Linked DNA regions of Granulicella sibirica. The main gene of each other region encodes a partner of the protein of the gene in region 3 in a complex. Links are inferred from orthologs where the notes say so. Each region holds a gene or a part of one and is shown on either strand. Other genes may lie near its edges. The genes, in order: nuoH, nuoD, GRAN_RS15765 and nuoI.

Region 1 (4,104 bases), 280 kb from region 3 along the record:
GCTTCTACGCCGAGCCCAAGAACCACCGCGAAGAGCAGAAGTGGTCCCCGGTCGTCTACTTCGACCGCCCCCGGTGCATCCTCTGCTATCGCTGCGTCCGCATGTGCGGCGAAGGCATGGACGTCTTCGCGCTCGGCATCCAGAACCGCGGTTCCTCCTCTGTCATCGCCCCCAACATCCCCGCCCTCCAGTCCCCCGACGACCTCGCCCACGTCGACTGCGAGCAGTGCGGCATGTGCATCGATGCCTGCCCCGTCGGCGCCCTCACCTCCGGAACCTACCGCTACAAGACCCGTCCGTGGGAGATGAACCACACCCCCACCGTCTGCACCCACTGCGGCGACGGATGCAAGACCACCCTCGGCGTCCGCTCCACCACCGACGGCTCCGAGATCGTTCGTGGCGACAATCGCGACAAGTCCGGCCTCAACAACGACTTCCTCTGCAACAAGGGCCGCTACGCCTTCGACTTCGCCAACTCCACCGACCGCATCACCACCCCGCTCGTCCGTCAGCCCGACGGCACCCTCAAGCCTGTCTCCTGGGAAGTCGCCCTCGACCACGCCGGGAAGAAGCTTCGCGAACTCCGCGACACGCGCGGCGGCAAGTCCATTGGCGTCGTCGGCTCCAACCGCATCACCAACGAGGAGGCCTACCTCCTCCAGAAGTTTGCCCGTTCGGTCCTCCAGACCAACAACATTGATCACCACCGCACCGCTGACTACACCTCGCTCGCCCAGGCGCTCTCCGGTCACACCGGCCGCACCGCCTCGCAACACGACGTCGCCAACGCCCCGGCGGTCATGATCATCGGCGGCGACCCCACCAACGAGAATCCCCTCACGGCGTGGAACCTCCGCTCGAGCGTTCGCATCAACGCCGCCCGCCTCCACATCGCGAACCACCAGCAGATCAAGCTCACCCGCCAGGCAAAGACCTACCTCCAGCTTCCCGACTTCGGCTACGGCACCTTCGTCAGCTACATGGCCGGCGACGAGGCTGCCCTAGACGGTGTCGAGAACGCCGACGCCTTCCGTGCCTTCCGCACCGCCGTTCGCGCCGAAGAGTCTCTCATCGTCCTCCTCGGCAACGATCTTCGTGGAGCAGACCTCAAGAAGCTCCTCGCCTTCGGTCTCACCCTGCCGAACCGCAAGTTCGCCCTCCTCTCCGACTACGTCAATTCCCGCGGCGCGGCCGACATGGGCCTCCTGCCCGATATGCTCCCCGGCTATACCCCCGCCTCCGGCGCATCCACCTTCGGCGAGACGACGATCCCCAGCACCCCCGGCCTCGACATGCTCGAAATCTTCGACGCCGCCGCCAAGGGCGATCTCTCCGCTCTCTACGTTGTCGGCGCCAACCCCGTCGCCCGCTACGACATCGACCCCGCCACCCTCAAGAACACCTTCGTCGTCGTGCAGGAGATGTTCCTCACCGAGACAGCGAAGATCGCCGACGTCATCCTTCCCGCCGCCAACCTCTACGAGAAGGCCGGCTCCGTCACCAATAGCTACGGCGATCTCCAGCGCGTCTCGAAGGCTGGCGACCGCGCCGGCGTCCGCACTGACTTCGAGATGATCGTGCGCCTCGCCGACAAAATCGGTGCAAAGGTCAGCGACCTCGTTCCCTTCGGCAAGGGCACGCGAGCCGACATGGGCCAGACCCGTGGAGCCCAGTCCGGTGAGGCCGACCGTCACGCCGTCTGGCTCACCGCCAACAACCTCGAGCCGCGTCTCAGCCCCTTCGACGCGAACGCCATCCTCGACGAGATCCAGCGCCTCGTCCCCGGCTACGACAAGATGCTTCGCCTCCAGCTTCTCTCCGGCAACGACCAGCACCTGTCCCCCGCCGCTCCCGCGCCGCTCGTCCAGATCGACAACCGCCGCGACCTCGTCCTCCCGGCCAAGGACAAGCTCTTCACCTCCGGAACCCTCGGCCGCTACTCGCCCATGCTCGACGACCTGCAACTCAACGACGCACGCCTCGCCGCCCAGAAACTCGTTCACATCGAAGGCCAGACCGCTGCCGACTAAGGCATAACCTTTTGCATTTTTTGAACCAGAGAGAGACCAGTTGAGCCACCTGAGCCCCTTCGTTACGTTCCTCCTCATCAGCATCGTCAAGCTGCTCGTCGTCTTCGTCATCACCCTGACGGCGGTCGCCTACACGGTGCTGCTCGAGCGCAAGGTCATCGGCCGCATGCAGAACCGCTGGGGACCCTCACGCACCGGCCCCTTCGGCCTTCTGCAGCCGCTCGCCGATGGCATCAAGCTCTTCCTCAAGGAAGACATGATGCCCCTCGCCGTCGATCGTCCTCTCTTCCTCGTTGCTCCCATGATCGCCCTCACCTGTGCGATGGTCTCGATCGCCGTTGTTCCCTTCGGAGCCGTCACCCGCGTACAGGGTGTAGATCTCTTCCAGGTCTCCGACCTCAACATCGGCCTTCTCGTCATCCTCGGCATCACCTCCATCGGCGTCTACGGCATCGCCCTCTCGGGCTGGTCCTCGAATAACAAGTTCGCGCTCCTCGGTTCCCTGCGCGCAACATCGCAGATGATCAGCTACGAACTCGCCCTGGGCCTCTCGCTCGTTGGTGTCGTCCTCCGCGCCGGTTCGCTCCGCCTCCGCGACATCGTCGACTCCCAGGCCGCTCACGGCGCGCTCTCGTGGAATATTCTCGGCGGCTTCCAGATCGTTGCCTTCTTCATCTACATCATGAGCGCCTACGCCGAAGCCAACCGCTCCCCCTTCGATCTTCCCGAAGCCGAATCCGAACTCGTCGCCGGATACCACACCGAGTACAGCTCCATGAAGTTCGCCATGTTCTTCATGGCTGAGTACGCCAACATGATCACCATCAGTTGCGTCGCCACGCTCCTGTTCTTCGGCGGCGCTTCCAGCCCCTTCGGCCATCTCTTCGACGGCTTTCTGAACTTGCCCATTCTGAACGCGATCTTCCCCGTCCTCTGGTTCGTCTTCAAGATCTTCTCGTTCTTGTTCCTCTTTATCTGGGTCCGTTCCACCCTCCCACGCTTCCGGTACGACCAGCTCATGGGCTTCGGCTGGAAGTTCCTGATGCCTGTCGCCATGGCCAACATCATCGTCACTTCGCTTGTAATGGCTCTTCACCCCTGACCCTAAAGTCAGCGACCCATTTACAATCAACCCGATACCGATCAGACACAGGGAAGGACCAGGCAGCACCCATGCAACTCGCACTCTTCCTCATCTTCGGCCTGCTTGCGGTAGCCGCCGCGCTGAACCTGCTGTTGCAGCGTCATCCCATCAACAGCGCCCTGTCGCTGGTCGTCGTCATGATGTCGCTTGCCGTCCTCTACTGGTCACTCGGCGCCGAGTTCCTCGCCGCCGCCCAGGTCATCGTCTACTCCGGAGCCATCATGGTCCTGTTCGTCTTCGTCATCATGCTGCTCAATGCGGGTGAAGAAGAGAACACCATCGGCACCAGGGCCTCGACCATCGTCGGCTTCCCCGGAGCCGCAGCCATCTTCTGCCTCCTGAGCTTCGTCTTCCTCTCCGAGAGCAAAGCCCTTGGCAACGCTCAGATCGGCGGCTATCTCTCGAACGCCGTCTCCAACATCTCCGAGATCTCGACCGTCCTCTTCACTCGCCTTCTCCTCCCCTTCGAGGTCACCAGCATCCTCATCCTCGTCGCCATCCTCGGAGCCGTCGTGCTCGCCCGGAAGGAGCAGTAGCCCACACATGGTCCCTATCTCGTGGTACCTCATCCTTGCGGCCATTCTCTTTTCGATCGGCGTCGGCGCCTTCCTCATCAAGCGCAACGTCGTCACCATCTTCATGTCGATCGAGCTCATGCTCAACGCCGTCAACCTGACCTTCGTCGCCTTCGCCCATATGTGGCATCAGGTCCAGGGACAGATCTTCGTCTTCTTCGTCATGGTCGTCGCCGCGGCCGAAGCCGCCGTCGGCCTCGCCATCATCATCTCCATCTTCCGTACGCGGCAGACGCTCAACGTTGACCAGATCAACCTGATGAAAAACTAGGAAGAATTAGGCGCACCCGACTCCATGAATCCGAACTCGCTCTGGCTCATCCCGCTCAGCCCATTCCTCGGCTTCCTCATC
Region 2 (6,075 bases), 270 kb from region 3 along the record:
GATCATCAGTGTGCGGCTCCGACCAGTTCGCCGAGGGGCTTGATGGCGATGAGCGGGTGTTCGACGCGTTTGCCTTCGATGTACTCCTCGAACTCCTTGCGGAACTTCTTGACGAAGGCGATGGTGGGCATGGCGGCGGCGTCGCCCAACGGGCAAAAGGTGCGGCCAAGCATGTTTTCGGCGAGGTACTGAACGTTGTCGACGTCCTTCTTGTTGCCTCCACCGGCGTGGACGCGGGTGAGGGTCTTCTTGATCCAGTCCGTGCCTTCGCGGCAGGGGATGCACCATCCGCAGGACTCGTGCTGGTAGAAGTTGATGGTGCGCAGGGCAAACTCGACGATGGAGACGGACTCGTCAAGGACGACGATGCCACCTGAGCCGAGCATGGTGCCGGCCTTGCCCATCTGGTCGAAGTCGAGGCCTACGTCGATCTCTTCGGGCAGCAGGACCGGGCAGGAGGAGCCGCCGGGGACGACTGCCTTGAGCTTCTTGCCGTTCTTGATGCCGCCGGCTACGTCGTAGATCGCTTTCTTGAGGTTGTACCCCATCGGGAGTTCGTAGACGCCCGGGCGCTCGACGTGACCGCTGATGCCAAAGAGGCGTGTGCCGCCATTGCGCTCGGAGCCGAGCTTGGCATAAGCTTCGCCGCCCATAAGGAGGATCGGTGGGGCTGACGCGATGGTCTCGGCGTTGTTGATCACCGTGGGGCCGCCGTAGAGGCCGACGACAGCGGGGAAGGGAGGCTTGATGCGAGGGACGCCGCGCTTGCCTTCGAGCGACTCCATCAGGGCGGACTCTTCGCCGACCTCATAGGCGCCTGCGCCGGTCTGGGTGATGACGTCGAAGTCGATGCCGGAGCCGAAGATGTTCTTGCCGAGATATCCCTTCGCGTACGCGTCGGCGACGGCCTTCTCCATGATCTTGAGGAGGTAGCGGTACTCGCCGCGGAGGTAGATGAAGCCCATCTTCGCGCCGATGGCGAGGCCGGCGATCATGGTGCCTTCGATGACGGAGTGCGGATCGTGCAGGAAGATGACGTGATCCTTGCAGGTTCCGGGCTCGGATTCGTCGCCGTTGACGAGGACGTACTTGGCCTTGTCATTCTTGGGGACGAACGACCACTTGAGGCCGGTGGGGAAGCCGGCCCCGCCGCGACCGCGGAGGCCGGAGGCTTTCATCGTGTCGATGATCCACTGGGGGCCGTTGGCTATGCCGAGCTGGACGGCCTTGTAGCCGTCGAGTTCGATGTACTTGTCGATGTCAGTGGCGCCCTGACCGAAGCGTTTGGAGAGGACTCTGACTTCGTCGGGATGCGAGACGAGGGCTGGCATTACTTCACGTCCTTTCCCTGGCCGGAACGGTACATCTCGAAGACGGTGTCCATCTTGGCGGGTGTTAGGTCGTCGTGGAAGTCGTAGTTGACCTGGACGGCGGGAGCCCAGCAGCAGGCTCCGATGCATTCGACTTCTTCGAGCGAGAACATGCCGTCGGCGGTGACTTCCTTGTGACCGATGCCGAGGTGCTTCTTACAGTGGTCGAGAAGCTCGTAGCCACCGCGCAGCATGCAGGAGATGTTGGTGCAGACCTGCACGTTGTACTTGCCGGCAGGCTTGGTGCGGAGCATGGAGTAGTAGCTGAGGACGTTGCGGACGTCGAGCTCGAAGATGCCGATGCGCTGGGCGATCTCGGTGACGACGGCGTCGGAGATGTAGCCGACCTCATCCTGCGCGTAGAGCAGCATGGGGACGAGCGCGGAGCGGCGCAGGGGATAGATGGTGACGAGGTGGTCGAAGCGGGCGGCCGTCTCCGGCGTGAATATTGTGTTGGCGACTTCACTCACTGTGCATCATCTCCCGTGCCAGCCGCTCGGCGGCGATGTCCATCTCTTCTTCATGCTTGTCCTGCCCCGCCGCGGTGATGACTGTTCCGTGTTCGGTGAGGGCGAAGGCTTGTTTGCGTCCGTCGTCGTATTGCATGGTGCTGTGGTGAAACAAGAGCCAGTGGCTGCCGACGCGGAGGGTGATCTCTTCCGGGCCGACTTCGACTACAGCGTGGTGCGTGGTGTTGAGACCGTGGGCGGCTGCGTAGGAGCGAAGCAGGGAGGCCCATGAGGTCCAGAGTTCGGTGTGTAATCTGCTATCCAGCGCTACCTCAGGGCGGAAGCCCCACTCTCTTGCCTGGGTTGTGGCACGGCCAAAGCCATGCCCTTAAGCAAAACGTAAACGAGAAACCAAACGAAATCTTTGCCGGCCGATCCCTTTATCTGTCAATTTCGCCGAGAACAATGTCGATCGACCCGATGACGGCAACGACGTCGGCAAGCAGGCGGCCCTTGCACATCGTTTCAAGAGCCTGAAGCGTTGCATAAGACGGGTTGCGCATGTGAACACGATACGGTTTGGCGGTGCCGTCCGAGACGACGTAGTAGCCCATCTCGCCGCGTGGGGATTCGACGGCCTGGTAGACCTCTCCGGCTGGAACAGCAAAGCCTTCCGTCACAATCTTGAAGTGATGGATGAGGGATTCCATCTGGGTCTTCATCTGCTCGCGGTCGGGCAGGATGATCTTTGGGGCGTCGGCGACGATGCGTCCTGTGGGCATGCCGTCGAGCGCCTGCTGGATGATCTTGAGCGACTCGCGCATCTCCTGGATGCGAACGACGTAGCGGGCCCAGACGTCGCCCACCTTCGAGACCGGCACGTCGAACTTGAATTTTTCGTAGCCCGAGTAGGGCATGTCGCGACGAAGATCCCAGTCCACTCCCGAGGCGCGGAGCGGGGGACCGGTGACGCCGAGGGCGATTGCGTCTTCAGGGGAGAGATAGCCGACGCCCTGGAGGCGCCCGGTCCAGATCGGGTTGCCGGTGAGCAGGTTCTCGTACTGGTCGATGCGGTCCGGCATGATCTTGAGGAAGTCGCGGACCTGATCGTAAAAGTTGAGGGGCGGTTCGAGAGACAGGCCACCGATGCGGAAGTAGCTGGTCATCATGCGCTGGCCCGAGATGTTCTCGTAGATGCGCATGATGTCTTCGCGCTCGCGCCAACAGTACAGAAAGACGGTGAGCGCGCCGATATCCATGGCGTGCGTGCCGAGCCAGACGAGGTGCGACTGGATGCGGGTGAGCTCGTTGAGCATCACGCGCAGGTACTGAGCACGCTCTGGGATTTCGAGGGCGAGGAGCTTTTCAACCGCGAGGCAGTAGGCGAGGTTATTCGTCATCGGACAGAGATAGTCGATGCGATCAGTGAGCGGAACAACCTGCTGGTAGAACTTGGCCTCGCAGGTCTTTTCGATCCCTGTATGCAGATAGCCGATGTCGGGAGCCAGGCTGACGACAGACTCGCCATCGATCTCGAGCACGAGGCGCAGAACGCCGTGCGTCGAGGGGTGCTGCGGGCCCATGTTGATGACCATGTTCTGGCTGGCGGGTCCGGGGCGGCCCTGGTGGCGTTTGGCGTCTGCGACGACGTCTTCTACGCCCGGGTCGATCATGTCGGGAGCGGCAAGAGGTGCCATTAGCGGTAGCCCTCCACCGGATAGTCCTTGCGCAGGGGATGTCCCTGCCAGTCATCCGGCATCATGATGCGCTTGAGGTTCGGGTGTCCGTTGAAGTGGATGCCGAAGAGGTCGAACACTTCGCGTTCGTAGAAGTTGGAGGAGGGCCAGACATCCGTGATGGAGTCGAGGCTGGGCGAGTCGCCGTTGAGCCGTACCGCGAGCCGGATGCGCTGCTTCAGCGAGTGCGACACGATGTGGTAGCTGACCTGGAAGCGCGGTTCGGAGGGGTACCAGTCGACAGCGGTGCAATCTTCGAAGAAGTTATAGCCAGCGGCCTGGACAGCTTTGGCGGCGGCCACGATGTTCTCGCGGGCAACCGTGACGGTGAACTCATTGCGTTCGAACTTGGCGTCGGTCGCGATGGACTTAAGGGCGACGACGGCGGCGTTTTCGGGGAAGGCGGCGAAGACGGCCTCGGTTCCTAGAGCCCTGTTGGGATCGGGTGCGGCTTCCATCTAGAGATCCCCCTTATCGTCGGACCAGTTGAGGACACCCTTCTTCCATACGTAGAAGAGGCCGACGGCGACGAAGGCGATGTAGAGGAACATCTCCCAGAATCCGAACATCGCCTGACCCGTGATGGCGGGGAGGCGGCGAAAGATGACCGCCCATGGCAACATAAACACGGCTTCGACGTCGAACAGGATGAAGAGCATGGCGACCATGTAGAAGCGCACCGAAAAACGTCCGCGGGCGTCGCCGATGGGGTCCATTCCGCACTCATATGGTCCGAGTTTGGTCCGTGAGTTTTTGTGCTTGCCGATGAAGAACGATGCAGCGACCATGCCGACGGCCATGCCGATAGCGACGATGATCTGAAGCACGAGGGTGAGGTAATTCCAGATGTAGGGGTAACTCGCCATGGCCATCTTCGACTCTAGGACTGTGGTTGGCAAGTGTCAAGCAGCCAATGGATTGTGGGTGTTGCGGAGTGCCGGAACATTGACCGAGCGTTCATCCTATCGAAGCAGAGAGATGTAAGCGCTGATGATGTTCGTCCCGAAGAGGGACGCGGCCAGGCCTCCCGCGGCAAGGAAGGAGCCGAACGGCAGGCGCGTGGCGGAGGTTGCACGGCCTCGGAACAGGAGGAATGCGGCGAAGAAGGAAGCCGTCAGTACCCCCAGAAACAGGGCAAGAATGGCCGGCCAGAAGCCCAGGAACGCCGCGATCATGGCCAGGAGCTTGACGTCGCCCAGCCCCATGCCCTCGCGTCCGCGCAGGGCCTTGTAGGCTCCGCGAACGAGAAGCAGGAGACCGGCGGCCGCGAGGGTTGCGACGATGCGTCCGCCGATAAGGGCTTCCGGACCAGTAAGGAAGACATTCCCCTTTTCCACCGACATCGCGGCGGTAATCGGAGCCTTGTGTCGCAGAAGGACCTGGTCCTCCGTTGGGCCAAGAAAGATAGCCTGGGAGCAGACGAGGAAGAGCGCGATGGCGATGCCGGTGAGCGTGAAGGCGTCCGGCAGGAGATGCGTCTGCCAGTCCATCACGATAAGCCCGATCAGCAGGAAGCCAACGACGGCGAAGGAGATATCCGCGATCAGGACCTCCATGGTCTCCGCCCGGCCGATATACGAAGCGGCAATCGCGAACCAGACGCCCACGGCGAGTTCCACCACGGGATAGACAGGCGAGATGGCGGCATGGCAGGTGCGGCAGCGTGCGCGCAGGAGCATCCAGCTCAGGATGGGAATGTTGTCGTACCAGCGGATCGGGGTGTGGCAGTGCGGACAGTGCGAACGCGGGCTGATGACGCTCTCGCCTCGCGGCAATCGGGCGATGCAGACGTTCAGGAAGCTGCCGAATAGCAGGCCTGCGATGAAGCCGATGGCCTTCAACATGTGCAAAGGGGACACAAAGCAAGTATAGGCGGGTGGATGCGTGCGAAGCGCCGGTGCGAGGATCGCTTCTGCCGATATCGAGCCTGTATGCTTCTCTCTGTCGTTCGAGCCGTCTGACCCATCGGAGAGCCGCATCCATGCTGAACCGTTCTTTCCTGTTGCCTTCAGTCCCAGGTACTGTCGCATTCCTCCTCGTTGTTTCGGCGTCACCGTTCGCACGGTCGCAAGCGTCTCCGCTCGAACTGAAGTCGCCAGACGGTCAGTTGACTATGCGCTTCGATGTACGGCCGCTGAAGGACTCGACGAGCCAGGACGGGAGCCTCGTCTACTCGGTTCGCTTCCACGGCAAGCCGGTGCTTGACGATTCGGCGCTTGGGCTCGAACTGGACGGTGGAGCGGCGCTTGGGAGTATGGTGCATGTCGACCACAGCACTTCGGGGCACGGTGTCGATGACTACAAGCTCGCCTATCAAAAGGTGAGTTCCGTTCACGATGAGTACAACAGCCTCACGCTCGAAACGGCCGAGGCAGGTGGCTCGCATCGTAAGCTGAACATCGAGGCCCGGGCTTACAACGGTGGAGTCGCCTTTCGTTACGTGCTTCCCGAGCAGAACCACCAGGAGTACTTCCGGCTGAAGGCGGAGGACACCGAGTTCCGCTTCAGCAACGATGCGAC
Region 3 (6,051 bases):
CGACTGCCCTTTCATCTGCTCCTGCTCGGCCCAATGAGCTCCACCATCCTGGCTCTGAAACAGTCCCCCGCCATCCTGTCCAAGCACCCACGCGCCCACCATCACATGCTTCGGATTCGAGGCATCCACAACGATGTTGTCGAGAACGAGATCATCACGCATCCCTACCCGAGCCAGCCGCCTCCATCTCTTACCCGAGTCGAACGACTCATACACCCAGCCATTCACTGCACCGAGATAGAGATGAGCATGGTTGCTCGGATCCATCGCAAATGCACGCGCATCGCCTCCATCCGGACCATAAGGAAGCCAATTCACAGCCATCGCCGGAATCGTGAAAAGGAGAGAAAGAAGGCAGGAAAGGCTAACGGAGCGACGCAGAGAAAAAGTTGACATTGTTTCCAGTCTGACACCAGGACTCATCATCGTTACTCACACGTCACTACTTGGTAACGCAGAGTGTTCAGGGTTTCACTGGCTTGGCGATGAAGCCGTTTCGTATTGCGTGTGGCAGTCAGCACAAAGGCTGACTGGAAACATCCCAGTCAGCCTCTGTACCGTTACAGGGTGCGTACTACTTCTTGTGGTGCTTCTTCTTCTTTGGTTCCGGTGCGGTTACCGCCGACTCGTCAACCGCGGTGGTTCCGGTCGAATCCATCGTGGCGCCCGTCGGGATCAACGTGGTGGCAACCGACTTGGCATCCTGCGTTCCGGTGTAGACCGAGATGCGGCTTCCATCGACGCCCTTCTCCTTCACCAGGTAAGCCTTCGTGTTGACAGCGCGCTCAGCAGCCTTCTTCGGAGCCATCTTCTCGGTGCTGGCTGCGTTGCCCACGAGAGCGAGCTTCGCATCCGGCGTGCGCTGCAGGTTGAGTGCGACGTCATCGAGGCAGGCCTTCGCTTCGTTGTCGACGCGGGTAGGACGCTTTGCATCGCGATCGAAGCTGACCGAGCAGAGGCTGGTCGTCTTCGGAGCCGGAGGCGCAGGAGGAGCAGCGACGGTGACGGTGGTCATCTGCGAGGCAGTCTGGCCCTTATCGTCAACAACGTTGCAGGTTACAGTGATCGTGCCAGGAGCCACACCGGTCGTCGACAGGGTCGCCGTCGAGGTGCTTCCACTTACCGAACCAGCCGTCGAGCTGTAGCTGTAGGTCAGAGGACGGTTCTGCGGGCTGACGCCGCTTGCGGTGATCGTGGACGAATCGCCCGGGTTCACCGTGGACGGGTTAGCCGAGCAGCCGATGGTCGGCGGCTCGAAGGCCTTGACCGTGAACTGCGCAGAGCAGTCTGCCATCTGGCCAGGCTTGTTGCCTTCCGTGACATGACCCTTCACAGTGAACGTTCCAGCAGAGAGAGTCTTGGTGTCGATATTGGCAACGTTCGAAGTGCCGGTGATCGTGCCGCCATCTGAAGTCCAGGTGTAGGTTGCGGTCTTCTTCGGATCCAGGTTCGACGCTGTTCCAGTCGCCGTGACAGGGTCACCCGGGAAGATCGTCGTCGGAGCAACGACGCAGGCGTAGGTAACAGGAGGAGGAGGAATGATGTGGCCGAAGTGCGTCACGATACCCGTGCTGAGATCCACACCGCTCAGGTTCGCGCGACCGCCGGTGACGCCGAAGCTCGCGGGACCGAAGTCGACGTGAACATAGCGGTAGTCAGCCTCGAACAAGCGAAGCGAGAAGCGGTTGTTGAAGAACGGAAGATCGTAGTCCATGCCACCACCGACCGTGAGGGTCGGGCCCCAGGTGTAGGGGTTGTGATAATTCGGAGTCGCGGTGCTGCTGTTCGGACCAACCAGCTTCGCACCGCCGGCCAGGCCGTGAGCGAAGAGCGTGAAGTTCTGCATCGGAGCGCGGAAGATCGGACCGGCCGAAGCGGAGTACAGGCCATCGTTGTTACCGTCCGGGTGTGCCACAAAATTGATCTCGCCGCCGACGTACTTGCTGAAGTAGTACGCGCCGCTCCCAATGGCTCCCTCGTCGATCGACGAGTACTGGATGCCGACAGGCTTATCCTGCCCGTGGGCGCCAAAATAGGAATAGCCCGTGAAAACGTCAATGCGCGACGGGTTGGGCCCAAGGGGGGCTGTGGTGCTGGGTGCAGTCTGTGCACCCAGGCTTGCGACCCCAAGACTGACTGCACATGCAGCCAGTGCGAACCGGCCAAGACTGCGAAACGGGCGATAAACCATTCGACTTCCTCCGCGGAAAATTCAAGCTTGGTGAAACTTCGGATATAGGTGAATCCGGGTTACTTTTATCTGGACTAACGAAGTTTACCGCAGTTGCCGAACGTGTCGAGAACAAAATCACTGCGGTGCCGATTTGAGAGAAATCTAACAGCAATCCTGAACAATCTCTGAGAGAATCGCCGCCGAACCTGTGAAGTAACCAAACCCTGTCTGCCCTAAGACAGGTTCAACGTCTTACGCATCGTTCCGCGCTCCTGCTGAATCTTCTCCTGCAAAAGAGTAATCGCGTATAAAAGCTGCTCTGGCCGTGGAGGGCATCCCGGAACATAGATGTCCACCGGAATGATTTGGTTGACACCCTGCAGCAACGCATAGTTATTGAAGACGCCGCCCGATGTAGCGCAAGCACCCATTGAGATCACCCACTTGGGCTCTGGCATCTGCTCATAAAGCCTGCGAATCACCGGCGCCATCTTCTGCGACACCCGCCCGGCGATAATCATCAGGTCACTCTGCCGTGGAGAGGGTCGAAACACCTCGGCGCCAAAACGGGCAATGTCGTACCGCGATCCGCCCATGGACATCATCTCGATGGCGCAGCAGGCCAGGCCAAAGGTCATCGGCCAGATCGAGTTCTTGCGTACCCAGTTGATCGCCGCATCCATCGACGCCAGTACGATCCCCTCCGGCTGCTCATACCCCCAACTCACCTCGCGCAGCTTCTCATTGTTCTTGCCGGAGCTGTCGAGCGATCCGAAAAAATAACGGTCGTCTCTCTGGGGCGTCGCGGTCGGGCGCCCATTGCTTGTCGTCTGGTTTGGGTCGGAGCTCATAAAGTCAGTATACGGTCGCACCGGAAACACATTTTGTAAAGACGCCGGATATTGCGATGGATGCACCGTTAGTTCAAGGAGTTGGCTATCGTGTCTGGCACGCGACAGAATCAACGGTCGAAACGCCAGCCAGGAACAAACGCAGTGGCAATCCAGCACGAACCGGAGGCGCATTCCCCTCGCGTACGCTCCACCGGTCGTCCACTTGCTCCACTGGGTGCGTTGTTGTCGTCGAAGTCATTACCTTGGCATGGACGCACAGGCAGGCTTTGCCTCAATCGCGAGTCGACATCGCCTTCCCCAAGCCCTACGCACGGGCCAGGTAGGACCGCAGTTCCTCGGCGTGATAGCTATGCGCCATCGCCGTATCCCTCGAGATTCTACGGGCATGTACAAGATCGGCAAGCGACTGATCCATCGTCATCATGCCCTCCCGTTTACCCGTCGAGATCTCCGAACGCAACAGGTGGTCCTGCCCGGTCCGGATCAGGTTCCTCACCGCCATTGTCGCGACCATCACCTCCACCGCCGGATACACCCCCGCGTGATCCATCGCCGAAACAAGCTGCTGCGCCACCACCGCAAGCAGCGCCAGCGAAAGCTGCTGCCGGATCTGCGATTGCCGATTCGAAGGAAAGCTGTCTACCAGCCGGGACATCGTCTGCGCCGCATCGTTCGTATGCAGCGACGAGAGCACCAGGTGCCCCGTCTCGGCAGCCGTCAGCGCAGCCGCCATGGTCTCCTGGTCGCGCATCTCTCCAACCAGGATCACATCCGGGTTCTGTCGCAGCACAGCCCGCACCGCATGGGCAAAGCTCGGCGTATCATGGCCCACCTCGATCTGTTCCACAATCGAGTACCGATTCGGATGCTGGTACTCGACAGGATCTTCAATCGTGATGATGTGATCCCGCCGCTTCGAGTTGATCAGGTCGACGAACGCCGCCATCGTCGACGTCTTCCCGGATCCCGTCGGCCCGGTCAGCAACACAAGCCCCTGCCGCCTCTCCATCAGCCGCGCCAGAACCGGGGGCAGATGCAGCGACTCAATCGTAGGCACCTGCGAGGGCAGCAACCGTATGCTCGCCGCAAGCGTCCCCCGCTGATAGTGAAGGTTGGCGCGGAACCTCCCGATCGATCCATGCGCGAAGCAGAAGTCCAACGATCGGTTGCTCTCCAACTCCTTCGACTGATCGCTCGTCAGCAGCGGCTGAAGCGCCTTGCGCAGATCGTCCGAAGACATCGGCCTTCCAATCCCAGCCGTGAGCGATCCGTTGATCCGAAACGTAACCGCTGACCCGGCGATCAGGATGATATCCGTCGCTCGTTGCTCCACCGCGGCAGCCAGAAGCGCATCAAGTGAGGAGCTCCGTTCCCTCTTCGCAACCGCGGTTGACGAGTTCAGCTCATAGACCAGCTCCGACAGGTCGTTCTCATAGGCTGCCATGCAGTCTCCAGTTCGTATCAAGCATAAGACTCCCCTGCCGCCGGATCGTGTGCGGCAGGCAAGCCCTACCTAGCGCGCATTCTCCTCCATCGCCGCCAGCAGGTCCGTCCCAAGCTTCTTCTGCTCCGCCCGATCGAGCTTCGCGCCATCCTTCGTCAGGTAGAAAACGTCAATTGCCATCTCTCCTTCGGTATCCACCAGCGCAACCTCGACATTGCATCCATGGCCAGCCAGGGTGAGACTCAACGCCCGCAACAACCCCGGCGTATCCTGTGCGACGACCTGCAGCAGCGTGCTCTGCGATGACGCATTCGCATCGAAATCAACCCGCGCACTCACTACCACCTTAGGAGCCTTGCGCCGTCCCCTGCGCCTCGCCGCCAGCAGCTTCTCCACCGACTGCTCTCCCGTCAGCACCGCATGCACGCTTGCCACAAACGTTCCCCGCTCTGACTCATTCATCTCGAGCGTCTTGAACCCATCCGTAAAGCGAAAGCTGTCGACCACCACACCCTGCTTGTTCGAGAACGCATCCGCCGTCACGATGTTCATCCCCCAGGCCGCCAGCACCCCCGCCATGGTCGCGAACAGCAACTCCCGGTCCCGCGTCACTAGCGTAATCTCGCTGGCCTCAGCCGCATACCGGAAGTCCAACTGCACCGGATCCAACCCGAACCGCGTCGACATCTCGAACTGCGTCCGAATCTGTTCCGGCGTCCTCGTCCTCAGATATCGCTCCGGGAACCCCTCAAGGTAAGCCTCGACCTCACCGCGCCGCCCAGGCGCAAACGCCACCACGCGATGAACAAGCTCGTTTCCTCCGCCGGTACTTACCCTGTCCTCATCCACACTGCGGTCAAGGTAGTTGGCCGTGGCAATGTACAAGCGCCAGAGGTTCTCCGCCTTCCACGGAGTCAATGCATCCGGATGCACCGCGTTGATGTCCGCATACGTAAACAGCGTCAACATACGCAAAGCCTCCGGCGTCCCCACCTTCGCCGCAAATGCCCTTACCGTCTCCGCATCGAAGATATCCCGCCTCAGCGCAGCCGACATCTCCAGGTGATGCCGGATCAGCCCAGCCACCAGCTCCGTCTCATGAACATCGACCTCCAGCCGCGCAAGCACGCTCCTTGCCATGCGCTCGCTCTCCACTGCATGCACCTCCGCGCTCCGGCCCTTGCCCGTGTCGTGCATCAGCGCCGCAAGATAAAGCAACTCCGGATGTGGCAAATCCTTTAGGATCTGCGCGAACTTCGCCGCCCACTCCCCCGTCTGCTTGCCCAGGTTATGCAGCGTATCGATCACCACGAACGTATGCTCATCGACCGTATACCGGTGATACGCATCCCGCACCACCAGCGCATCGATCCCATGGAACTCCGGAATCAGCAGTTCCAGCAAACCCAGCGCATGCATCGCCCTGAGCGCATCCCCGGCGAACGCACCCGTCAGAACCTCCCGCAACAAATGCCAGAGCGCTGGCCCCTCTTCAAGTTGCGACGACATCGCCGGAAGCGCATTTGAAAGCCGGTCCTCCGTCTCCCGCGTCAGCACAAACCCGAACCGCGCCATCTCGG
Region 4 (5,828 bases), 1.1 Mb from region 3 along the record:
AGAGACGGTTCCTGCGGGGCAACACCACGTAGGATGCGCGAAAAAGGGAAAGTGTAACCAACGTGAATCGAACCGGGCGCTCACTCGTCTTATGTGCGACTTAGCGCCGGATGCCGTCCCTGCCGTATCCTGCTTAAGACATGAAGCCCACACCTATTCGCATCGGCTCCCGAGGATCTCAGCTCGCCCTCTGGCAAGCCAACCACATTTCGTATGCCCTACGCGACGCAGGCTATCAGACCGAGATCGAGATCATCCGCACCACCGGCGACCGCATGCAGCAGCCCGGCTTTGTCCCACCCCCGGGGCTCGACGGCAAAGGCATCTTCATCAAGGAGATCGAAGAAGCGCTCGAAGATGGACGCATCGACCTCGCCGTTCACTCCCTCAAGGATCTGCCCACCCAACTCGAACCTCAGTTCGAAATAGCCGCTATCCCCAAGCGCGCGGACCCACGCGATGTCCTTGTCTGCGAGCAGTTCTGGGCGCTCCACACCCTGCCCGATAACGCCACCGTCGGCACCACGAGCCCACGCCGCCGCGCCCAGCTTCTCGCTCTCCGGCCCGACCTCAATTTCGTAGACGTTCGCGGCAACATCGACACCCGTTTGAAAAAGTTCGCTGACGGCAAGTGCGACGCTCTTGTCCTCGCAGCCGCCGGACTGGACCGCCTCAATCGCGCCGAGTGGGTTCACCAGCGCTTCGATCCCACCGAGGTCTGTCCTGCTCCCGGCCAGGGAGCCCTCGCACTCGAAACACGCTCCGGCTCAACCGAACGCGACCAGTACATCCGTCAGTCGATCTCCTTCTTCAACCATCCACACACTCGCTTCTCTGTCGAAGCCGAACGGTCTGTCCTCGACGTCCTCGGCGGAGGCTGCCAGCTCCCCGTAGGCGTTCTCTGCCAGCCAACCAGCGAAGGCTACAAGATGTACTCCCAGGTCGTCGCCCCCGACGGCGACACCATGATCCAGCTCGAAGCCGAATCCACCCACTCCGCCGACCCCATCGAGTTCGGCCAGCGCGTCGCGGCCCACCTGAAAGAACGTGGAGCCCTCGACCTGCTGGCGGCAACTGCCAACTAGGTTAGGCCCTAGCTATCCTCATCGGATGGGAGACCCATCCGGTCCTTCGCTCCCTGCCGTCGCCCGGTGGCCGCCACCTGTTTGCCGGCCTTCGCCAGACCCCAGAGCGGCATATTCGCATAAACACACTCGTATCGATTCGCCGCAACTTCGTACGTCTCGTGCCAGATCCCGACACTGCCGTCCGAACCGACGCTCCGATTAAACGCCGCCCACGCCGGTAGATGGTGCGCGTTCCGATCCTGTGCATAAGTATGAAGCTGTTCGAAGCTCCGCCAGTACTGCACCATGGCCACGCCACGCCACGTAAACATCGGCTCGGCATACAGGAATCCCATCTCGGGATGGGCGACCAGCTCTCGAATCATCGGTCCCATGGCCCTCGCGACCGGCATCCACTTTCCGAAAGCAAAGAAGCGGTTGATCCGAAAGCCGATGAGAAAAATGACAAAAGGCCCCTCTATCCGAGCTGACGCGCGTCCCGCGAATATCTTTGCCACGTTGTTCCCCAGTCCCGGTAGAGCTACTCCGCCTTCACCAGCGTCAGTGCCGTCAAATTCCTCACCCACCGCTGTGGCTTGCTGTCCTCCGAGCTGACCAGCTTGAAAGCCCCATCGTCGCCCAGCGCTTGCCCGCCCAGCTTCGTCGCCACGAGGACCTGCCCGGCATGCGCCGCCCCGTCGATCTCGATCCCCGAGTACAGCACCCAGTACTTGTCCGTCCCCGCCGCCTTCACATAGCTCCGCAGCAGCGCCTTCCCCAACGAGCCGTCCCCGGCCCCAGCCTTCGCGAGCACCTCCGTCAGCAAAACCCCGGAGTACGTCTCGTCCATGCTGTTGTGCGCGTTATGGACGGTCACCGTCTTCTGCGTCATCGCCTCCAGGTCCGCCGTGGTGAAGGTAACCGTCTTTCCCTCGACCGACACCATCAGTGCCGCGGAAGGCACAGCCTTGGCGTGGGCATGCTCCGCCATCGGAGCCCCGGCCTGCGCTCCGCCGCACACGGGAAACGCACCCAGACTGAAAACAAGAGCCACAAACGGGAGCGCCACGGCACGCGACATGTTCATGCCTTCAGCCTAACCCACACGTCGTCGTATACTCAAAACCATGTCCATGATCCGCGACGCTGCCGCCATCGCCAAGGGAATGTCCATCACCTTCAAGGAGATGTTCCAGCCCACCGAAGTTGAAAACTACCCCGACGGCAAAGGCCCCATGCGCGGCGCCATCTTTCAGGAGCGTTTTCGCGGCAAGCACCAGCTCCAGCGCGACGAAGATGGCCTCGAAAAATGCGTCGCCTGCTTCCTCTGCGCCGCGGCCTGTCCTTCGAACTGCATCTACATCGAAGCCGCCGAGAACACCGAAGAGGTCCGCATCTCTTCCGCCGAGCGCTACGCCAAGGTCTACAACATCGACTACAACCGCTGCATCTTCTGCGGTTACTGTGTCGAGGCCTGCCCCACCGACGCCATCACCCACGGCCATGGCTTCGAGCTCGCCTCGCTCAACGCGACCACCCTGGTCATGCGCAAGGAAGACCTTCTCGTCGGCATCCGCCCCGCGCTTCCGCTCGAGGGCCGCAACGAGCAGGATCTCGCGAACGTGCTCAGCTAAGACTCTTTAGCCAAAGTGAACGCACCCTCCCAGCCTTGGCGGGAAGCCCTTGAGCTCTACGTCCGGGAGAACGCGAAGCCGGCGAAAAGTACGGCCACCAGCCCCGCCTCTATGCACTCACCCAGGTCATCGGGACAGAACTGACCTACGACGATGACGTCGTCTACGCCGCGGCCTGGCTGCATGATATGGGCGTCTTCGTCGGCCACCGCCCGGAGGAGCAGGAAGCCCTCGAACGTTGGGACAGCGTCGCCTACGCGGTTGATCTCGCCCCCAGGGTCCTGATCTCCAACGGCTTTCCCTCCGCGAAGCTTGAAGCCGTCGTCGAGTGCATTCGGCACCACCAGCCCTCGACCGAGCCAAAGTCCCTCGAGAGCACCATCCTCCGCGACGCCGACATCCTCGAGCAGCTCGGAGCCATCGGCATCCTTCGCACCGTAGCCAAGGTCGGCCGCGACACCCGTTTCGTCACCTTTTCGGACGCCGTCGCCTCACTCCAGAAGGCGCTCGACCATCTGCCCCCTCTTCTTCGCCTTGCCTCCGCACGCCGCCTGGCCGAGGAGCGCATTCGCATCCTCCGCGAGTTCCTGCAGGCCGCAGCCACCGAGGGAAGCGGGCGTCTGCACTAGACAACGCCATCTTCCGTTCAAGACTTGTTATGTCGCATATGTAACATTGGATTCCGACAAAAAACAAAATACAAGTTCTGCAAACCCTTTTGTAAACTCTACGGGTACCCTCCGTTTTATTCCGATTCGCGGACGGTCGGGGTCTGTTTCGGCCTCAAACCGCCGCAGGCTGGTGTGCGAAAAATGTTGTCGCAGGAGCAAGGTCTTTGGTACCGGTAACCGGCAGCTCACAACCCGAACAGAAGCAGAGAATCCTCCACATCTGCCGGCGCGAGATGCTCCGGCCTCTTCGCGACCAGATCCTCCGCATCTCCGGCTTCGAGGTCGACTCCACCCTCAGCGCCACGGACGGTCTGTCAATCTTCATGACCAAGCCCTTCGACCTCGTCCTCATCGACGTTGAGGGAGAGGACGGCATCCCTGAAGCTGAGCACCTCTGTTCCGAGGTCAAGACCGCCAGGCACGAGCAACTCGTCGCCTTCGTTTGCAACTGGCGCGTCGCCATCCTCACCGACTGCCCCGACGAGATCCTCCGCACAGAGTTCGACCCCGCCTCGTTCGTCGAAGGCGTCCGCGACATCGTCGTCCGCCACTAGACATCAGCGCCTTTCCTCAGCCCAGCTGGTTGGGTGCCCCATCTTCGCCGATGGTCTCATCGTCGGCTAAGGTGGCAGCGTAAGCGGCCAGGTCGCGGTCCTTGCCCTGGATCGCTATTCCTGTTGCCTTCGCTTCTTTGGTTGTCATTCCCGAACGGAATCTGCGTCTCCTGTTGCCGTTCCTCCTTCCATTCCCTTCGCATCTCACTCGAACGAGGTGCAGGCGATGACCGCAAAGAAGGCCGCAGCAAAGAAAACCGCAGCAAAGAAACCTCCCGCAAAGAAGACCGCCGCCAACTACACCGACCCAGCCCTCCGCGAGAAGATCAAGCAGAAGCTCATGAAGGGCGATAAGGGCGGCAAACCCAATCAATGGAGCGCCCGCAAGGCTCAGCTCGTAGCCTCCGAGTACAAGGCCGAGGGCGGCGAGTACAAGCACGAACGCAGCGAGTCTCAGCAGCACCTCAAGGACTGGGGTGACGAGAAGTGGCACACCACCGACGGAAAGCCGGCCATCCAGGAGAAATCCACCAGCCGTTACCTCCCGGACAAAGCCTGGGACAAGCTCACTCCCGCCGAACAGAAGGCCACCGACGCAAAAAAGAAACGAGCGTCGAAGACCGGCAAGCAATTCGTCCCAAATACAGAAAAAGCGAAAAAAGCCCGTAAATCGGCCACAAAGAAATAGCATCGAAAACGATCGGGCGGAAACCGCACATATGGGTGCGATACCGCCTGTGGGTGAGCTTGCACCCGCGCCCGCATTGGTGCTACAAACGATCTATTCCAGTCTGCTTCGGCAGATTTGAATTTCATGCAGAGTGGTTGAGGGACGAGCCCTGAGACGCCACGACAACCGGACAGCTACTTGGTACCGGTGTCAACTCTCTCCTGGAAACGGGGAACATGAGATTCGGAGCACGCAGTTCCGCATTCAGGACTGCATCCGTTTTCTCCCCTCCCTGAAAACAAGAGAGCGCGTCGAGAGAACGGACCCTCCCCCGCTCAGGGAGATCAAATGGAGTATTCCTGTACCGCGTACGAGTTGAAGTGCAATGAGTGCGGCAAACGCTACGGCAACCGCCCTCTCTCCGGATGCCCCGACTGCCTCGCGCCCCTCGAAATCGCCTATGACCTCGACTCCGCTCGCGGCGAATTCACCCGCGAAGCGATTGAAGCCGGACCAGCAAATATCTGGCGCTACAAGCGTCTTCTACCCATCCCCGACGGCTTCCAGCCCGACCTGCCCGTAGGCTTCACCCCGCTCGTCCGCGCGAAGCGCCTCGGCAAGCGCATTGGTGCGTCGAACCTGTACATCAAGAACGACGCCGTCTGCTTCCCGACGCTCTCCTTCAAAGATCGCGTCGTCTCTGTAGCGCTCGCGAACGCGCAGAAGTTTGGCTTCACCACTGTCGGCTGCTCCTCGACCGGCAACCTCGCCAACTCCGTCGCCGCCCAGGCCGCCCGTCTCGGCATCAAGGCCAGCATCCTCGTCCCGGCAGACCTCGAGCCCGCCAAGATTCTCAATACCCTCGTCTACGGCGCTCGCCTCATTCGCATCGACGGCAACTACGACCACGTGAACCGCCTCTGCACCCTCATCGCTGACGAGTACAACTGGGGCCTCGTGAACGTCAATCTCCGTCCCTATTACGCCGAGGGAAGCAAGACGGTAGGCTTCGAGATCGCCGAGCAACTCGGCTGGCGCCTGCCCGACAACGTCGTAGTCCCCATGGCCGGCGGCTCCCTCATCCGCAAGATTCGCAAAGCATTCAAGGAGCTCATCTACCTCGGCCTCGTCGAGGACAAGCCCGTCAAGTTCTTCGGAGCCCAGGCCACCGGCTGCTCGCCGATCGCCGTCGCTGTCCGCGAGGGAGCCGATAACTTTATTCCGCAGAAGCC

The links.
Region 1: the proteins of GRAN_RS15765 (region 3) and nuoH are in contact, whole or in part, in a crystal structure (PDB 6Y11), measured with the Thermus thermophilus proteins. The link is inferred for Granulicella sibirica from one-to-one orthologs. Residues at the interface, in WP_096411117.1 of Thermus thermophilus: Arg16, Glu17, Gly18, Leu24, Leu27, Val28, Trp30, Gly31, Arg32, Asn34, Ser35, Trp37, Thr54, Asp55, Ala56, Asp59, Ala61, Arg62, Phe63, Gly64, Glu66, Val67, Phe68, Arg69, Ala70, Ser71, Arg73, Gln74, Ala75, Asp76; in WP_096411122.1 of Thermus thermophilus: Arg36, Val44, Arg45, Met46, Gly47, Pro48, Asn49, Arg50, Val51, Leu57, Gln58, Ala61, Asp62, Ile64, Lys65, Ile67, Phe68, Lys69, Glu70, Ile72, Val74, Glu223, Ala224, Glu225, His233, Thr234, Glu235, Tyr236, Ser237, Trp241.
Region 2: the proteins of GRAN_RS15765 (region 3) and nuoD are in contact, whole or in part, in a cryo-EM structure (PDB 6KHJ), measured with the Thermosynechococcus vestitus proteins. The link is inferred for Granulicella sibirica from one-to-one orthologs. Residues at the interface, in WP_011056552.1 of Thermosynechococcus vestitus: Leu46, Met47, Tyr48, Thr50, Ala51, Cys52, Phe54, Ile55, Glu56, Ala58, Ala59, Ile61, Gly62, Ser63, Arg64, Phe65, Asn76, Pro78, Thr89, Thr91, Lys93, Met94, Ala97, Leu101, Met123, Phe124, Ser126, Asp127, Ser128, Tyr129; in WP_011057128.1 of Thermosynechococcus vestitus: Pro17, His18, His19, Pro20, Ser21, Met22, Val25, Arg27, Met29, Thr31, Ile38, Asp39, Cys40, Glu41, Pro42, Val43, Ile44, Gly45, Tyr46, Leu47, His48, Arg49, Gly50, Met51, Lys53, Ile54, Asn57, Arg58, Pro65, Tyr66.
Region 4: the proteins of GRAN_RS15765 (region 3) and nuoI are in contact, whole or in part, in a crystal structure (PDB 6I1P), measured with the Thermus thermophilus proteins. The link is inferred for Granulicella sibirica from one-to-one orthologs. Residues at the interface, in WP_096411117.1 of Thermus thermophilus: Ala56, Arg57, Asn58, Asp59, Arg62, Phe63, Ala110, Ser113, Ser114, Gly115, Gly116, Met117, Asn119, Gln125, Asn126, Asp134, Val135, Tyr136, Val137, Pro138, Gly139, Cys140, Arg143, Glu145, Ala146, Ile148, Tyr149, Ala150, Met152, Gln153; in WP_096411123.1 of Thermus thermophilus: Val22, Thr23, Val24, Pro25, Tyr26, Pro27, Val31, Ala32, Leu33, Phe37, Pro64, Ala65, Asn94, Met95, Leu96, Arg97, Cys98, Ile99, Phe100, Phe119, Glu120, Met121, Ala122, Asp123, Tyr124, Glu125, Tyr126, Asp128, Leu129, Lys144.

The regions. Positions count from the first base shown.
Region 1 is NZ_RDSM01000002.1:895,817-899,920, reverse strand. What follows is about bases 1,295-4,104. They hold nuoH (NADH-quinone oxidoreductase subunit NuoH), read left to right. Parts: upstream 1,295-2,073; coding sequence 2,074-3,135; downstream 3,136-4,104. Other genes in these bases: nuoL (NADH-quinone oxidoreductase subunit L), read left to right, coding at 4,048-4,104; nuoK (NADH-quinone oxidoreductase subunit NuoK), read left to right, coding at 3,721-4,023; GRAN_RS14660 (NADH-quinone oxidoreductase subunit J family protein), read left to right, coding at 3,207-3,713; GRAN_RS14670 (molybdopterin-dependent oxidoreductase), read left to right, coding at 1,295-2,033. Outside these bases: more of GRAN_RS14670, read left to right, coding at 1-1,294. UniProt on the Escherichia coli protein: NDH-1 shuttles electrons from NADH, via FMN and iron-sulfur (Fe-S) centers, to quinones in the respiratory chain. The immediate electron acceptor for the enzyme in this species is believed to be ubiquinone.
Region 2 is NZ_RDSM01000002.1:901,106-907,180, forward strand. What follows is about bases 1,389-4,387. They hold nuoD (NADH dehydrogenase (quinone) subunit D), read right to left. Parts: upstream 3,517-4,387; coding sequence 2,260-3,516; downstream 1,389-2,259. Other genes in these bases: GRAN_RS14695 (NADH-quinone oxidoreductase subunit NuoE family protein), read right to left, coding at 1,389-1,840; GRAN_RS26325 (hypothetical protein), read right to left, coding at 1,833-1,976; GRAN_RS26730 (hypothetical protein), read left to right, coding at 1,986-2,111; GRAN_RS14710 (NADH-quinone oxidoreductase subunit C), read right to left, coding at 3,516-4,013; GRAN_RS14715 (NADH-quinone oxidoreductase subunit A), read right to left, coding at 4,014-4,387. In the rest of the region: GRAN_RS14685 (hypothetical protein), read right to left, coding at 1-6; NADH-quinone oxidoreductase subunit NuoF, read right to left, coding at 6-1,331; more of GRAN_RS14695, read right to left, coding at 1,331-1,388; more of GRAN_RS14715, read right to left, coding at 4,388-4,421; GRAN_RS14720 (prepilin peptidase), read right to left, coding at 4,518-5,585; GRAN_RS14725 (glycoside hydrolase family 97 protein), read left to right, coding at 5,537-6,075.
Region 3 is NZ_RDSM01000002.1:1,171,033-1,177,083, forward strand. What follows is about bases 1,216-4,190. They hold GRAN_RS15765 (NADH-quinone oxidoreductase subunit B), read right to left. Parts: upstream 3,025-4,190; coding sequence 2,407-3,024; downstream 1,216-2,406. Other genes in these bases: GRAN_RS15760 (OmpA family protein), read right to left, coding at 1,216-2,191; GRAN_RS15770 (type IV pilus twitching motility protein PilT), read right to left, coding at 3,332-4,190. Also shown: GRAN_RS15755 (WD40/YVTN/BNR-like repeat-containing protein), read right to left, coding at 1-324; more of GRAN_RS15760, read right to left, coding at 575-1,215; more of GRAN_RS15770, read right to left, coding at 4,191-4,471; glnD ([protein-PII] uridylyltransferase), read right to left, coding at 4,541-6,051. UniProt on the Escherichia coli protein: NDH-1 shuttles electrons from NADH, via FMN and iron-sulfur (Fe-S) centers, to quinones in the respiratory chain. The immediate electron acceptor for the enzyme in this species is ubiquinone.
Region 4 is NZ_RDSM01000002.1:66,329-72,156, forward strand. Bases 1,196-3,947 are described here. They hold nuoI (NADH-quinone oxidoreductase subunit NuoI), read left to right. Parts: upstream 1,196-2,194; coding sequence 2,195-2,701; downstream 2,702-3,947. Other genes in these bases: GRAN_RS11150 (DUF4188 domain-containing protein), read right to left, coding at 1,196-1,654; GRAN_RS11155 (molybdopterin-binding protein), read right to left, coding at 1,609-2,148; GRAN_RS11165 (HD domain-containing protein), read left to right, coding at 2,842-3,330; GRAN_RS11170 (hypothetical protein), read left to right, coding at 3,537-3,926; GRAN_RS26660 (hypothetical protein), read right to left, coding at 3,943-3,947. Also shown: hemC (hydroxymethylbilane synthase), read left to right, coding at 141-1,085; more of GRAN_RS11150, read right to left, coding at 1,094-1,195; more of GRAN_RS26660, read right to left, coding at 3,948-4,074; GRAN_RS11175 (DUF5872 domain-containing protein), read left to right, coding at 4,153-4,614; thrC (threonine synthase), read left to right, coding at 4,945-5,828. UniProt on the Escherichia coli protein: NDH-1 shuttles electrons from NADH, via FMN and iron-sulfur (Fe-S) centers, to quinones in the respiratory chain. The immediate electron acceptor for the enzyme in this species is believed to be ubiquinone.